Regions from separate parts of the Dethiobacter alkaliphilus AHT 1 genome, predicted to be linked through region 1. Evidence: riboswitches for the same ligand, from Rfam matches in the RefSeq annotation. Region 1 holds a riboswitch; the other holds the start of a gene.
The links. A riboswitch is a leader RNA that binds a small molecule or an ion and turns the genes downstream of it on or off. The one in region 1 is predicted to bind S-adenosylmethionine.

Region 1 (7,413 bases):
GCATGGGGGAAAGCACCTGAATATCGGCGATGGCATCGCTGTTTTTATATTTGGGCAGGCGGCGTCCGCATAAATCCAGAATCATGCCCAGAATCTGTTCCGGGTCTTTCTCATTGATGAAGAAAAAATCGGTGGCCTCCCCGTTTAACTGCGGCATTTCCCCCTGGTTAACGCGATGCGCATTGCTGATGATGGCACTTTCGCCGGACTGGCGAAAGATGCGGTCCAGCTTAGCAACCGGCACCGCTTCAGAATTAATAATATCCCGCAGCACGTTACCGGCGCCCACCGAAGGCAGCTGGTCCATATCACCCACCAGAATCAGCTTGCAACCGGGGGGGATAGCTTTGAGTAAATGGTAAAACAGCAGCAAATCAACCATGGACGCTTCATCCACAATAACCACATGGCTTTTAAGCGGCCGCTCCTCATTGCGCTGGAAAGAAAACCCCTCCCCTTCGGTTTGGGCATACTCCAGCAGCCGGTGAATGGTTTTAGCTTCCATTCCGGTGGCTTCCGTCATTCTTTTTGTGGCCCGCCCCGTGGGTGCAGCCAGCATCACCTCCAGCCCATGCTGCTGAAAAAGGGCCAGCAAAGAACGGATGGTGGTGGTTTTTCCTGTACCGGGGCCGCCGGTGACCACTAATAAACCGGTGTCCAGAGCCTGCTGCACCGCCTGCTTTTGAGCGGGAGCCAGATTAATCCCCTCTGCCTCCACCCTGCCCAGATTAACGGTATCCAAAGAAAGCTGATAGGAAGCGATTTCCCGCAGGCGCTGAGCCACATAACGCTCAGCGTAGTATAAAGGAGCCTGGTATACCGCGGCCTCTCCCTCATATTCCTCCTGCATCAGCTGCCCGCCCTGGCAAAGCTTCTCCAGTTGAGACTGCACCGATTCCGTTGACAGCGGACTGTCTCCGGTGGACAATGCCTCCACCGTCTTTTCCAGCAAACTGTCCCGTGGCAGGAAAACATGGCCTTCATCCTGTGCCTCTTTTAGTAAATATAACAGTGCGGCCCGGATGCGGTGGGGTGAGTCGGCGGTTATCCCCATCTCCAGAGCCATTTTATCTGCGGTTTTAAAACCCACACCAAACACATCTTCTGCCAGGCGATAGGGGTTTTCACTGACCCGGGCCACCGTTTCCTCGCCGTATTTACGATAAATACGGGTAGCAAAACCGATGGTCACGCCATAGCTTTGCAAAAAGGTCATCACTTTCATAATTTCCTGACGCTCCGCCAAACTGTCTGAAATAGTGGCGGCCTTTTTTACCCCGATTCCCTCAACTTCACACAGCCTGCCCGGGTCATTTTCAATTATCTCCAGAGCATCCACTCCAAAATGCTCCACGATTTTTTCCGCGGTGGAAGGGCCCACGCCTTTAATGAGACCGGAGGCAAGAAACCGCTCAATGCCTTTTTCATTATGCGGCAGGACAACTTCGTATTGTTGCACCTTAAACTGGCGACCGAACTCTTTGTGCTGGAACCAGTCGCCCTGCACTTTAAGTCGCTCACCCACTGCAAACTTTGGCATATTACCGATTATGGTGTTTAAGCCATCATCGGCACAGCGCAGGCGCGCCACCAAAAACAGCGTTTCTTCGTTATAATATGTAATTCGTTCCAGGGTCCCTTCCAGACAATGCATTGTTTCCCCTCCGCTTGATGTATTCAACACGAAGTGTCGTTCTCCTGCCCAGTAGCAACAAACATATGTACGGGAGGCAGACCTCCCGTTTTTCGGGCTCATTATTTTAAAACGAGACCAGCTCGGTTACTTCACGGGCAGTTTTTCTGACCCGGACCTTTTGCACCAAGGGCCCGCCGGTGCTGCGAAAGATGTTTTTAGCGATAACCTCATCCATGGCTGCGGCCAGCTGGGCTTCGGTCAGGTCTTCCTTGGGGAAAGGAAGGTTGATGGTAAACAGTGAACCTTCCTCATTTCTGAATATTAGTTGTAAAGTGGTTTCCACCACGTCACCTCCTTTCTGACAGCGCTTTTTTTACTCTACAATCAGTTCACCGTCATCCAACCGCCGCAGAACACGTACCGGCAGCTCCTGCAGCTCCAAAAGAGCCTGCATCACATCATACAGATCCTGATGCGTTGTTTCCGGATCTATTCTGCCGAAAGTGCGGCTGACAAAAATGGGATTGCCTTCGTTGTCAATGCCGTTTTCCAGGGTAACCTGACAGCGTGAATAATTCTTTTCCAAAATCACAGCCATCTTGCTCACCTCCCTTTTTGCCTTTATCATCTTGCATTGTGAGTATATATTGGAATATTTGTCCGCGACAAATAAGGAGTTTGCTTAGCAACAGGCAACAAATAATAACTGGACACCCTAAGTAGGAAACCAGCATTTTTATAATTAACTTTACTAAACATATAACAGCTTTTTGCCAGGGCACAAAATATATTTGGAAATTTTTTGTTATTCACTGGAACCTTTTTGTCTTTAAATGCATCTATAATATAGCGGCACTGTTCATACAGTAGGGAGGGGCGGCATTGATTCTGAGAAAATACATACTATTGTTTATCATCTGCAGCCTGTTTCTTGTGGGTTGCACCCCACAGGAAAATACCATACAAGAAATTACGGATACCGATTTGGGAAGTATCACAAAAATCGTCTTTGTCCACAGTACGTCCGGTGAAAGTATAGTGACGGAAGACAGATTAAAGATCTGGGAATTCACCGGGTATCTGGAAGACTTTGTCCTGCAGGAAAGCAGCGATCAACAGGAGCGTACAGAGGATCGGTGGGCAGCGGAGTTTTACGAAAACGGTGAGAAGGCCTTTCAAATTACCTTTGCAAAACCACTAGAAATTAACGGTACAGAATACGAAATTTTAGAACCGCAACTGGATATTGAAGCCGTAGAGCGCTTCATTGATAAACTGCCTGAAAACGATTAAAGGGTGACGCAAAATGCGTCACCCTTTTAAAATACGGTTTTTACTTCAGGCCGGCTTCGTCTTTAAGCAAAGCGGCTTTATCTGTTTTTTCCCAGGGGAGGTCCAAATCATCACGGCCGAAATGGCCATAAGCGGCAACGGGCTGGTAAATGGGCCGGCGCAGCTCCAGGTTTTGGATAATGGCTGCCGGACGCAGATCAAAGTGCTGATTAATCAGTGCTTCAATTTTTTCTTCGGCGATCTTGGCGGTGCCGAAGGTTTCCACCATTAAGGAGAGGGGACGGGCCACACCAATGGCATAAGCCAGCTGAACTTCACACTTATCGGCCAGGCCTGCGGCCACCACGTTCTTAGCCACATAACGGGCTGCGTAAGCGGCGGAACGGTCCACTTTTGTCGGATCCTTACCGGAGAACGCGCCGCCGCCATGGCGGGCATAACCACCGTAAGTATCCACAATAATTTTCCGGCCGGTGAGGCCGGCGTCACCCTGCGGGCCACCCACCACAAAGCGTCCTGTGGGGTTTACATAGTACTGAGTGTCTTTGCTCAGGTATTCTGCGGGTACAATTTTATGTACCACCGCTTCCAACACATCTCTTTTAATGATATCCAGGGACACATCTTCCTGATGCTGGGTAGACACTACGATGGTGTCAATGCCCACCGGCTTACCGTCCTCGTATCTTACCGTCACCTGAGTTTTTCCATCGGGACGAAGGTACGGGAAGGTACCGTCTTTGCGCACCGCTGCCAGCTGCCGCGCCAGTTTGTGAGCCATGGCAATGGGCAGGGGCATCAGCTCCGGCGTTTCATTACAGGCATAGCCAAACATCATGCCCTGGTCACCGGCTCCGATTGCTTCCAGTTCTTCTTCGGAGTAATTGCCCGCCTTGGCTTCAAAACAACGGTCAACACCCATGGCAATGTCCGGAGACTGTTCATCAATGGAGGTTAAAACAGCACAGGTATCGCCGTCAAAACCATATTTGGCCCGGGTATACCCGATATCCTTTACGGTCTTACGCACAATTTTGGCAATGTCCACATAGCAGGATGTGGTGATTTCACCCGCTACCAACACCAGGCCGGTGGTTACAGAAGTCTCCGCCGCCACCCGCGCTGTAGGATCCTGCGCAAAGATAGCATCCAGTATGGCATCGGAAATCTGGTCACAGACTTTATCAGGATGCCCTTCGGTGACCGATTCCGAGGTAAATAAAAAGTTTTTGCCCATCATTCATACCCCCTTGGTTTAGTTTTACTCATTGTGCAAAAATTACACTGCAGACAAATAAAAGAACCTCTTTCGATGAAAGAGGTTCTTATTTGAGAAGTAACCTCTCTTATCTATCAGGGTTTCACTCCCTGCTGGAATTAGCACCGCGACGCGTGTCCGGTTGCCGGGTTTCATCGGGCCAGTCCCTCCACCTTCTCTTGATAAGAGTATTTAATTGTATTATTCACAAGCTCCAGATTAAATAATAAAGGATATGGATATGGTTGTCAAATATTTTTTTATTGTTCCTTATCCACCAAGGCAAACATTAAATCGCCGGAGGCCACCACTTTGCCTTCCACAGTGGCTGTGCCGCGCCCCTTGCCCACCGGCCCGCGGATTTTCTGAATCTCCATCTCCAATACCAGGGTATCGCCGGGTACCACCTGCTTTTTAAAACGCAGGTTGTCAATGCCGGTAAAAAGCGCCAGCTTATCGTCATTTCCCTCCATGCTGAGAATGGCAAAGGCGCCAACCTGGGCCATGGCCTCCACAATAAGCACTCCGGGCATCACCGGGTAGCCGGGAAAGTGCCCCTGAAAAAAAGGCTCGTTAATGGTTACATTCTTCATGCCTTTGGCCGACTGGCCCGGCACAACATCCAACATTTTATCCACCAGCAAAAAAGGGTAGCGGTGGGGCAAAACCGACTGAATATCCCACTCCTGTGACATAAAACTCCTCCTTAACTGCACTTAAAAGTTTTCCACCAAACAACCTTTGATGGATTCCAGCTCTTTTTCCAACTGAATAAGCCGCTCTTCATCGTCCTCTTCCAACAGGGCCAGCTCCAGACGGGAGGTAAATTCCTCGGAAAAGTCCAGCCACTCCCGCAAAAGCTCCCGCGCTTTCAACTTGGCCATCACCTGAGAAGTGTCTTCCACTTCTTCGGGCAGAGGCTTTAATTCCATGGTCTCCATATAGTTGGGTATATAGGTGGAGACCTCGAATTTTTTTTCAATCTCAGCGGAGAAGGACGTCAGCACGTCTTCTTCACCGTGAACCAGAATAACCTGCTTGGGCATCTGCTGAAATTTGCCAAGCCATTTTAAAAGTTCCGTCCGGTCTGCATGGGCACTGAACCCGTCAATGGCCTCGATGCGGGCCCTAACCATGATTTCTTCGCCAAAAATCTTTACTTTTTTGCGCCCTTCCCGGATGCGGCGACCTAATGTCCCTTCGGCCTGGTAACCCACGAAAAGCACGGTGGATTCCTCCCGCCACAGGTTGTGTTTGAGATGATGCTTGATCCGTCCCGCATCGGCCATGCCGCTGGCGGAGATAATCATGGCCCCGCCGGGAAGACGGTTAATTTTTTGTGATTCTTCCGCAGTTTGTGTGAATATGGCCTCGGGAAAATGGAAAGGATCCTGGCCGCTGTGCAAAAGCTGGCGCATCTGCAAATCAAAACATTCAGGATGACGGGAAAAAATCTCGGTGGCGGAAATAGCCAGCGGACTGTCGATATAAATGGGAATGTTGGGAATCTTATGGTCGCGCATCAGCCGGCTCATAAAATAGAGCATTTCCTGAGTACGCCCCACCGCAAAGGATGGTACCACAATGTTACCCTGCTTGTTCACCGTCTCATGAATCAGGGTTTGCAGTTTTTCCAGCTTCTGCTCTTCCTCTTCATGATCCCTTGTACCGTAAGTTCCCTCAATAATCAGGTAATCCGCCTCTTCCAGCACATCGGGGTCGCGGATAATGGGCTGATTTGACTTGCCCAAATCACCTGTAAATACCACCGTTTCCGGCTTACCGTTTTCGGTAATTATCAGCTCGGTAATGGCAGAGCCCAGAATATGGCCGGCATCATAAAATTTAAGGATAATATCCTCTGACAGATTTTCCTGCTGGTAATAGGGGATACTGTCGAAATAGTTAAGTGCCTTTTCCGCATCTTCCACAGTATACAGCGGGTCAGCCTCAGGCCGCCCGGCCCGTTTATTTTTGCGATTGGTCCACTCGGCCTCCATCATTTGAATGTGGCCGCTGTCGGGCAGCATTATTTTTGCCAGGTCCGTGGTGGCCGGAGTGGCCAAAACTCGGCCGCGAAAGCCGTCTTTTACCAGGCGGGGAATCAGGCCCGAATGGTCTATATGCGCATGGGTCAAAATAATATAATCTATTTCCGCAGGATTATATGGATACTGACTGAAGTTTCTGGCCCGCAGGCGTTTTCCTCCCTGAAACAGGCCGCAATCGATGAGCAACTTTTTCCCCGCCGCTTCCAGCAAAAAGGCGGAACCGGTCACCGTTCTGGCGCCTCCGCAAAATGTAAGTTTCATTTTAGCCTCCATTTCCCCTAGCAGGGGCTTTTCTCTCTATATCTTACGTTCGACCCGGGTACTGCGTTTCCCTTTTCTGCAGCATCCGACTAATTTCGTCATCTGTCAACTGGTTGAAATCATCATAAAATTGGCCCACAGCATAAAAATTTTCCGGCTGCAGCGGGCAATAAATACGGTCCACTTCCTGAGAGAGAGTCTCCACCGTATCCGGCGGGGCCACGGGAACGGCCAGGACCAATTCCCTGGGACCACGGCGAGAGATGGACTGCAGCGCGGCGGTGATGGTAAAACCGGTAGCAACTCCGTCATCAATAACCATGGCTGTGCGCCCGGACAAATCGGTGACGGGTCGCTTGCCGCGGTAAGCCTGCAGGCGCCTCTTGATTTCCGACACTTCACGGGCTGCCGCTTCATTGATATACTCATCACTAATTCCCAGTCGCTGAACCAAATAAGGGTCCAACAGCACCTCTCCGTCCTCGCAGACCGCACCGATGGCAACTTCCGGCTGATGGGGAGCGGGAATTTTCCGGGGGATAATAAGGTCCAACTGGGAATCCAAAGCATCTGCCACCGGCAGCGCCACAGGAACACCACCTCTGGGCACAGCATATATTACTGTGTCGTAATTCTTATAGCCTTCAAGTTCCCGGGCCAGAATTTCTCCGGCTTCCCGGCGATTGCGATAACGGGTTATCACTCACAGCACCTCCGCAAAGAAGTTAATCTTCAGACTAAAACAGGCACAGACTCCGTCAGGGTAATTCCGGCGGGACGCACCTGACAGCGATAGGCAAAAGCTTCCACACCGTGGGCAACCGCCTGCCTCAACTCCCCGGCAAAAGCCGGATCGGTGCGTTCATTAGGGGTAAAGGCTTCCGCATCATCTCGCTGAATAACAAAGATTACCG
Region 2 (7,413 bases), on a different contig from region 1:
CTTTTTACGATCACAACGGAGAGGTAATCACTACACGCTTTGAACAAAACCGTTTTGAAGTACCGCTGGAGCAGATTCCCGATTATCTGGCCCATGCTTTTATTGCGGTGGAGGATCATCGCTTTTACAACCATCACGGCATCGATATGCAGGGGCTGATGCGGGCCATGGTACGTAACGTGCAACAGCGGCGCTTTGCCGAAGGGGGCAGCACCATCACCCAGCAGTTGGCGCGGAACCTGTTTTTAACCCATGATAAAAACCTTACCCGCAAAGCCCAGGAAATGATGCTCACCGTACAGCTGGAGCGGCGGTTCACCAAAGATGAGATTCTGGAAAACTATTTAAACACCATTTATTTTGGCCATTCGGCCTATGGCGTGGAAGCGGCGGCCCGCACCTATTTCGGCAAATCGGTGCAGGATCTTACGCTGGCAGAAGCTGCCATTCTGGCAGGAATTCCACGCGGTCCTGCCTATTATTCCCCATACCTGAACTTAGATGCGGCCAAAAACCGCCAGGCTGTGGTTCTGACCCGCATGGTGGATGAGGGTTACATCACCGAAGACCAAAGGGAAGAGGCGCTGGCTCAGGAACTGGAGCTCACCGACCGCGAAGCGGCCCGTCAGGACCGTCAGCTGGGCGCTTATTTCATTAACCATCTGATAAACTCCGAGCTGGCAAAAATTTTCCCCGACGAGCCCAACGTGGCCAACATGATTTATCAGGGCGGCCTGCATGTTTACACCACCCTGGATCGCCAGGCTCAGCAGGCGGCAGAAAATGCGGTGGCCGGCTTCATACCGGAAACCACCAGATCTAACGGTGAAGATATCCCGATTCAGGCTGCGTTGGTGGCCATGGATCCGCAGGACGGCTCGGTGCGGGCCCTGGTGGGCGGACGGGACCAGGTGGCCACCGGCTTTAACCGGGCGGTATCCGCCAGACGCTCCCCCGGCTCTACTTTTAAGATGTTTACCTACGCCGCAGCGCTGGAGGAAGGCTACACACCGTCCACAGTGCGGGTCAGCGAACCGGTCTCCTATGAAGATCCGCACCAGGACCGACCCTTTGAACCCCGGGAATTTGGCGGCAACTTTTCCGGACCGCTGCGGATGCGTGAAGCAATTGCCCGCTCCAGCAACGTGGTGGCGGTGAAAACCCATATGGAAATCGGACCGGAAAAAACCAAAGAGATGGCAGAGCGGCTGGGAATTACCAGTGAGCTGCAGGCCTTTCCTTCCCTGACGCTGGGCGGAACATCTGTAACTCCGCTGGAAATGACAACAGCTTATGCGCCCTTTGCCAACCAGGGGATTGGCGTCCAGCCGCAATTTGTCACTAAAATCACCGACTCCAACGGTCGTATCCTTTATCGGTCCGAGCCGAGACGGGAACAGGTGCTGGATGCCCGCATCTCCTTTTTAATGACCGACATGATGAAAAGCGTTTTACAAACCGGGACAGGCCGCAGCCTGGGCCCCATCGTTAACCGCCCCGCCGCCGGAAAAACCGGCACCTCCCAGGATAGCCGGGACGTTTATATGGTGGGCTATACGCCTGAGTTGGTTTCTGCAGTCTGGGTAGGCAATGACGATAACCTGCCGATGCCCGGCCAGACCGGTTCCGGCCTTGCCGGCCCCGCCTGGGCCAACTTTATGCGGGAGGCACTAAGGGATGTGCCGGCCCGGGATTTTGCCCGGCCCGATGGTCTGGTGTCGGTGCAAGTCTGCCCGGACACCGGAATGCTGCATAATCCCCGCTGCAGCCTGGACCCCATAACAGAATTCTTTATCGCCGGCACCCAGCCCACCGAGCAGTGCAGTTGGCCGGAATGTGAACACTGTCCGCAGGACGACAGCCCCTGGCACTGGGACGGCGGTTGGTTCTGGCGCAACCCCTTCAGACAGGAACCGGAAACGCCGGAGCCGGAAGTTTTACCACCGGACAACGGTCTGCCTGAAGACTGGGACCTCCCTGAAGACTGGGACGGGGAGAATGAAGAAACCATAGAACCGTGGGAGCCGGACTTTGAGGAGGGGCAGGAAGATTTACCGCCGCCCTCTGATGAAAATTCCGAGCCGGCGGCACAGGCAATTTAAGCTCTGCTTGCTATAACCAAAAGAAGAGCCCGCTTACAATTATGTAGGCGGGCTTTTAGTTGCTTAGCGCAAAAAGGGATTATACTGCTTTTCATCTCCAATGGTGGACTCAGGGCCGTGTCCGGGAAAAACAGGGGTTTCGTCGGGAAACACCAACAGTTTCTCCTTAATGGAACGGATGATTTCATCAAAGGAGCCGCCGGGCAGGTCGGTGCGCCCGATGGAGCCGGCAAACAGAGTGTCGCCGGTAAACAGCTTACCGTCCACCAGCAAGGTCACACAACCCTTGGTGTGGCCCGGGGTCTCAATCACCTCTATGGTCAGATTACCCACAGTAAAGGTGTCTTTGCCTTTGATAAGCCGGTCCGGCTCCGCCAGCGTCTTTTTCCCCAGGAATGTGGACAGGCTGGCATGGGGCTTTTTACACATTTCCCCGTCGGCCTCATGAATGAGAATGGGGGCGCCCAGAGCCTCTCGCACCTCTTCATTGGCACCCACATGGTCCACATGGCCATGGGTGTTGATGATATATTTTACGTTGACCTGGTTGTCTTCAACCATTTTAAGAATGCGCCTGGCATCCGCACCGGGATCAACCACAACCCCTTCTTTTGTTTCATCGCACGCCAACAGATAGCAATTGGCGGCAAATGAGCCTACTTCCATTCGTTTTAACAGCATTCTGTTCCTCCTTTAATACTGGCATTTCTGCTAGTATTTCCACAATTAGCGACAGAATCCTTTTTTTGTCTGAGGCATTATTTGCCGGTGGCAGTTTTTAGCGCCTGGTCCAGATCGGCAATTAAATCTTCCTGATCCTCCAGTCCCAGGGAAAGGCGGACAAAATCTTCAGAGACGCCGGCACTGACCTGTTCCTCAGCGGTAAGCTGGGAATGGGTGGTGGTGGCGGGATGAATGGCCAGCGACTTGGCATCACCGATATTGGCCAGATGGGAGAAAAGGGTTAAGGATTCAATAAAGCGCTTCCCGGCTTCCCGGCCGCCTTTAATGCCAAAGCCCAATAGAGCGCCGGCGCCTTTGGTCAGATATTTACCGGCCAGGCCATGGGAAGGATGGTTTTCCAGGCCCGGGTAATTAACCCAGTCCACCGCCGGATGATCCGCCAGATACTTTGCAATGGCCAAAGCATTGGCGCAATGCCTTTCCATACGCAGATGCAGCGTCTCCAGTCCCTGCAAAAAGAGGAAGGCATTAAAGGGTGAAAGGGCAGAACCCATATCTCTTAAGAGCTGTACCCGGGCTTTAATAATATAGGCAATGGGCCCGAAGGTTTCCACAAAGCGCAGTCCGTGATAACTGGGATCCGGTTCGGTCAAATCGGGGAAGCGGCCGCCGGTCCAGTCAAACTTGCCTGAATCCACGATAATTCCACCGATGGATGTACCGTGACCGCCGATGAACTTAGTCAGGGAGTGCACCACAATATCGGCGCCGTGCTCAATGGGCCGCAGCAGATACGGCGAGGTTACGGTGTTGTCCACCACCAGCGGCACACCGGCTTCGTGGGCAATATCGGCCACCGCTTTAATATCCAGAACATCCAGCTTGGGGTTACCCAGGGTTTCAGCAAAAACGGCCTTGGTCTTTTCGTTAATAGCCCTGCGGAAGTTTTCCGGATCTTTGGGATCAACCAGCCGGACGGTCACACCCATTTTAGGCAGGGTGGAAGTAAAGAGAGTATAAGTGCCGCCGTACAAACTGCTGGCCGACACCACCTCGTCCCCGGGACGGGTCAGATTCAACAAAGCGGTGGTAATGGCTGCCTGTCCACTGGCCACCGCCAGGGCAGCCACACCGCCTTCCAGGGCCGCAACGCGCTTTTCCAGCACATCGGTGGTGGGGTTCATAATCCGGGTGTAGATATTGCCAAATTCCTGCAGCCCAAAAAGGCGAGCGGCATGCTCGGTGTCGTTAAACACATACGATGTGGTCTGGTAAATGGGCACTGCCCTGGACCCGGTGGTAGGATCAACCTCCTGGCCGGCGTGTACCGCCAGCGTGTCAAACTTGTAATGCTCTGTCATTATTGTTTCCTCCTTTTCATCTCTGGGGATGCGCTTTTTTGGCAACAGAAAAACCTCTTCCCGGAAGAAGAGGCTTATACTTGTGCATATAGTCTCTTCTTATCTCCCAGGAGTTATCCTGCAGGAATTGGCACCTTCCAGCTGCTGCTGGGGTTGCCGGGCTTCACAGGGCCAGTCCCTCCACCTCTCGCGATAAGATAGTTTGGTTTTTCTAATTACCATATTTGCGATATGTATACTATGTTAACAGCGACTGGCCCAACTGTCAATTATTATTTTAACCCGGGGTCAAAATTTTAACGTTAATATTTCGTTACAGAGAACTACCAGAATAAGGCAGGGAGTTTATGAAGGAATCTTAACAAACTATGCCGAATTTCTCCCCTTGTAACATCATGACACAAGCTATCAATTGGAGGGAAATATGGTAAAAAGAAGGTTGTTCTACCTGTTTATTGCGCTGGTGATTGTTGCTTTTGCCGGGGCCCAGGCCTGGTGGGAAAGGGTGGATGAGGACATGATTTTTGAACCGCTGGTGGCCCAGGAGGCCACTGAAGATAAAAGCGACAGCGAAGAAGTTGTGGAATTTACCGAACCTGCCCAAGAGCCGGAGGATGCAGAAGATACATATGCTGAGGATGCAGATGAGGAAGAAAGCGAGAAAGAACCCACAGATACCAAAGTGACGCCGGAGGAGAAAGTTTCAGAAGAGCGCCCCGCTTTGGCCAACCGCAGCACAACAGAAAGCCGCTCCAGTACTCCCGCCCAGGACAAGCCTGCAGAAGAAGAGACTCCGGCTGAGGCGGCAGAAACGGAACCAACTCCTCCTGCAAAGCGCAGCGTTACGTACGAAGATTATACCGTGAGAGCAGGCGACACCCTGTGGACCATTTCCCAGGACCAGGGTATCCCGCTCCCCGAACTGTTAAAGACCAACAACCTGACGGAAAACAGCTCAATTTCCCCGGGAATGATTCTATCCATTCCCAGGCACCAGATTCCGCAGCGAGAAACTCCGGGGGAACGCTACGGTGAGCTTTTGGACTGGTGGACCGAAGCCCAGTATCTGTGGCCCATTGGCCAAAATGCCCGCATCATTGATTTTGAAACGGGCCAAAGCTTTATGGTCCGACGCTCCTACGGTGCCTTCCACGCCGATGTGGAACCGCTGACCGCTGAGGATACCCGGATTATGCAGCAAATCTGGAGCGGCTGGAGCTGGCGTACCCGGCCGGTGATTGTGGAAATAAACGGGCGCCGCCTGGCCGCCTCGGCCAACGGCATGCCCCACAGCATCCAGACCATTACCAACAATAATTTTAACGGCCATTTTTGCATCCATTTTCAAAACAGTACCCGGCACAAAGATAACCTGCAACAGGCGGATCATCAGCAGAATGTGCTGACCGCCGCCGGCAGAAATTAACAGGATACCGTCTGCACCCGTGCAGGCGGTATTTTTTCTTTTACTTTTCTTGCTGTTTTTTCTACGATTTATCTTGAGCTTTCAGGCACATATGCATTATAATAAAAGGAAATTCTCCTATTGGAGGGAAAAATATGGCCAAGCGAGTATTTAATTTTAATCCGGGACCTTCCACACTACCTTTATCTGTACTGCAAGAAGCACAGAACGAACTCATTGATTACAGAGGATGCGGCATGTCGGTTATGGAAATGTCACATCGCTCCAAAGATTTTGAGGCCATTGTCCACAGTGCGGAAAACACATTCAAAGAGCTGGCCGGCATCGGTGATGACTATCGGGTTCTTTTTTTACAGGGCGGTGCAAGCCTGCAGTTTGACATGATTCCCATGACATTTCTGCAGGAAGGAAAATCCGCCGATTATGTGGTTACCGGCAGCTTTGCGGAAAAAGCATACAAAGAGGCCAAAAAAATCGGCACCGTTAAAGCGGCCGCCAATCTGGCAGAGGAAAACCACCGTCGTATCCCCCAGCAGGACGAGCTTGAGCTGGACCCGTCTGCGGCATACGTACATATCACCACCAATAACACCATTTTCGGGACCCAGTGGCACTACACTCCCCAAACCAACGGCGTGCCCCTGGTGGCTGATATGTCCAGCGACATCCTGTCCCGTCCCATGGACTATAATCAATACGACCTGATTTATGCAGGTGCCCAAAAAAATCTGGGCCCTTCCGGTGTCACCGTGGTAGTTATCCGCCAGGAACTACTAAAGCAGGTGCCGGAAACACTGCCCAGCATGCTTCGCTATGACCTGTTTGCCAAAAACGATTCCCTCTATAACACTCCACCAGCCTTTGGAATTTACATGATTGACCTGATGCTTGAGTGGCTAAAAGATGCGGGCGGACTGGAAGCCATGGGGCGGCATAACATGGAGAAAGCGGCACTGATTTATCACGCCATCGACAACAGTAACGGATTCTACAGCGGCCATGCCGCAAAAGACAGCCGTTCACAGATGAATATAACCTTCCGCCTCCCCAGTGAGGAGTTGGATAAAGCCTTTATCCAGGAAGCTGCAGCCCAAAACCTCACCGGCTTAAAAGGACACCGCTCGGTGGGCGGCATGCGCGCTTCAGTCTATAACGCCATGAGCAGAGAAGGCTGCCAAAAGCTGGCCGACTTTATGACCGAATTCCAAAAGAAAAACGGATAATAATAAAAGCAAACCGGGAAGCATTAAAGGAGATGAGAGTTAACATGCTATCTAAGAAAGCACAATCCATCAGCCCCTCACCCACACTGGCCATTGATGCCAAGGCTAAAAAGATGAAGGCTGACGGCGTAGATGTAATCGGCTTTGGTGCCGGCGAACCGGACTTTGACACGCCGGAGCATATTAAAGACGCCGCCGTTTCCGCCATTCATGACGGCTTTACCCGCTACACGCCGGTGGCCGGCATGCTTGATTTGCAGCAGGCCATCTGTGAAAAACTACAAGCGGACAACGGCCTGACGTACCAACCCAATGAAATTGTGGTGAGCAACGGTGCAAAACACTCTCTGACCAATGTTTTTGCGGCCTTGCTAAATCCCGGTGATGAAGTAATCATTCCCGCACCATATTGGGTCAGCTACTCGGAAATCGTAAAGCTAAACGACGGTGTTCCCGTCATTGTACCTACCCAAGCAGAAAATAACTTTAAAATTACCCCCCTGGAGTTGGCCGGAGCGGTAACATCCAAAACCAAAGCCATCCTGATTAACAGCCCTAACAACCCCACAGGCCAGGTTTATACCGCCAAGGAGCTGCAGGCGGTGGCCGATTTTGCG

Region 2: it holds a riboswitch for S-adenosylmethionine, as region 1 does, so the genes downstream of both, DEALDRAFT_RS08480 (homocysteine synthase) here and metK (methionine adenosyltransferase) in region 1, are expected to answer to the same signal.

Annotation. Positions count from the first base shown of each region.
Region 1 is NZ_ACJM01000005.1:9,815-17,227, reverse strand. It holds gene recD2 (SF1B family DNA helicase RecD2) at 1-1,654, opposite strand, end outside; gene DEALDRAFT_RS05620 (DUF2922 domain-containing protein) at 1,761-1,979, opposite strand; gene DEALDRAFT_RS05615 (DUF1659 domain-containing protein) at 2,010-2,234, opposite strand; gene DEALDRAFT_RS05610 (hypothetical protein) at 2,519-2,929, shown strand; gene metK (methionine adenosyltransferase) at 2,970-4,169, opposite strand; SAM riboswitch class I at 4,273-4,376, opposite strand; gene fabZ (3-hydroxyacyl-ACP dehydratase FabZ) at 4,448-4,882, opposite strand; gene DEALDRAFT_RS05595 (MBL fold metallo-hydrolase RNA specificity domain-containing protein) at 4,904-6,499, opposite strand; gene DEALDRAFT_RS05590 (phosphoribosyltransferase) at 6,543-7,202, opposite strand; gene sfsA (DNA/RNA nuclease SfsA) at 7,232-7,413, opposite strand, start outside.
Region 2 is NZ_ACJM01000007.1:183,436-190,848, forward strand. It holds gene DEALDRAFT_RS08470 (transglycosylase domain-containing protein) at 1-2,102, shown strand, start outside; gene DEALDRAFT_RS08475 (MBL fold metallo-hydrolase) at 2,166-2,783, opposite strand; gene DEALDRAFT_RS08480 (homocysteine synthase) at 2,861-4,147, opposite strand; SAM riboswitch class I at 4,244-4,346, opposite strand; gene DEALDRAFT_RS16000 (LysM peptidoglycan-binding domain-containing protein) at 4,572-5,573, shown strand; gene serC (3-phosphoserine/phosphohydroxythreonine transaminase) at 5,708-6,796, shown strand; gene DEALDRAFT_RS08495 (pyridoxal phosphate-dependent aminotransferase) at 6,841-7,413, shown strand, end outside.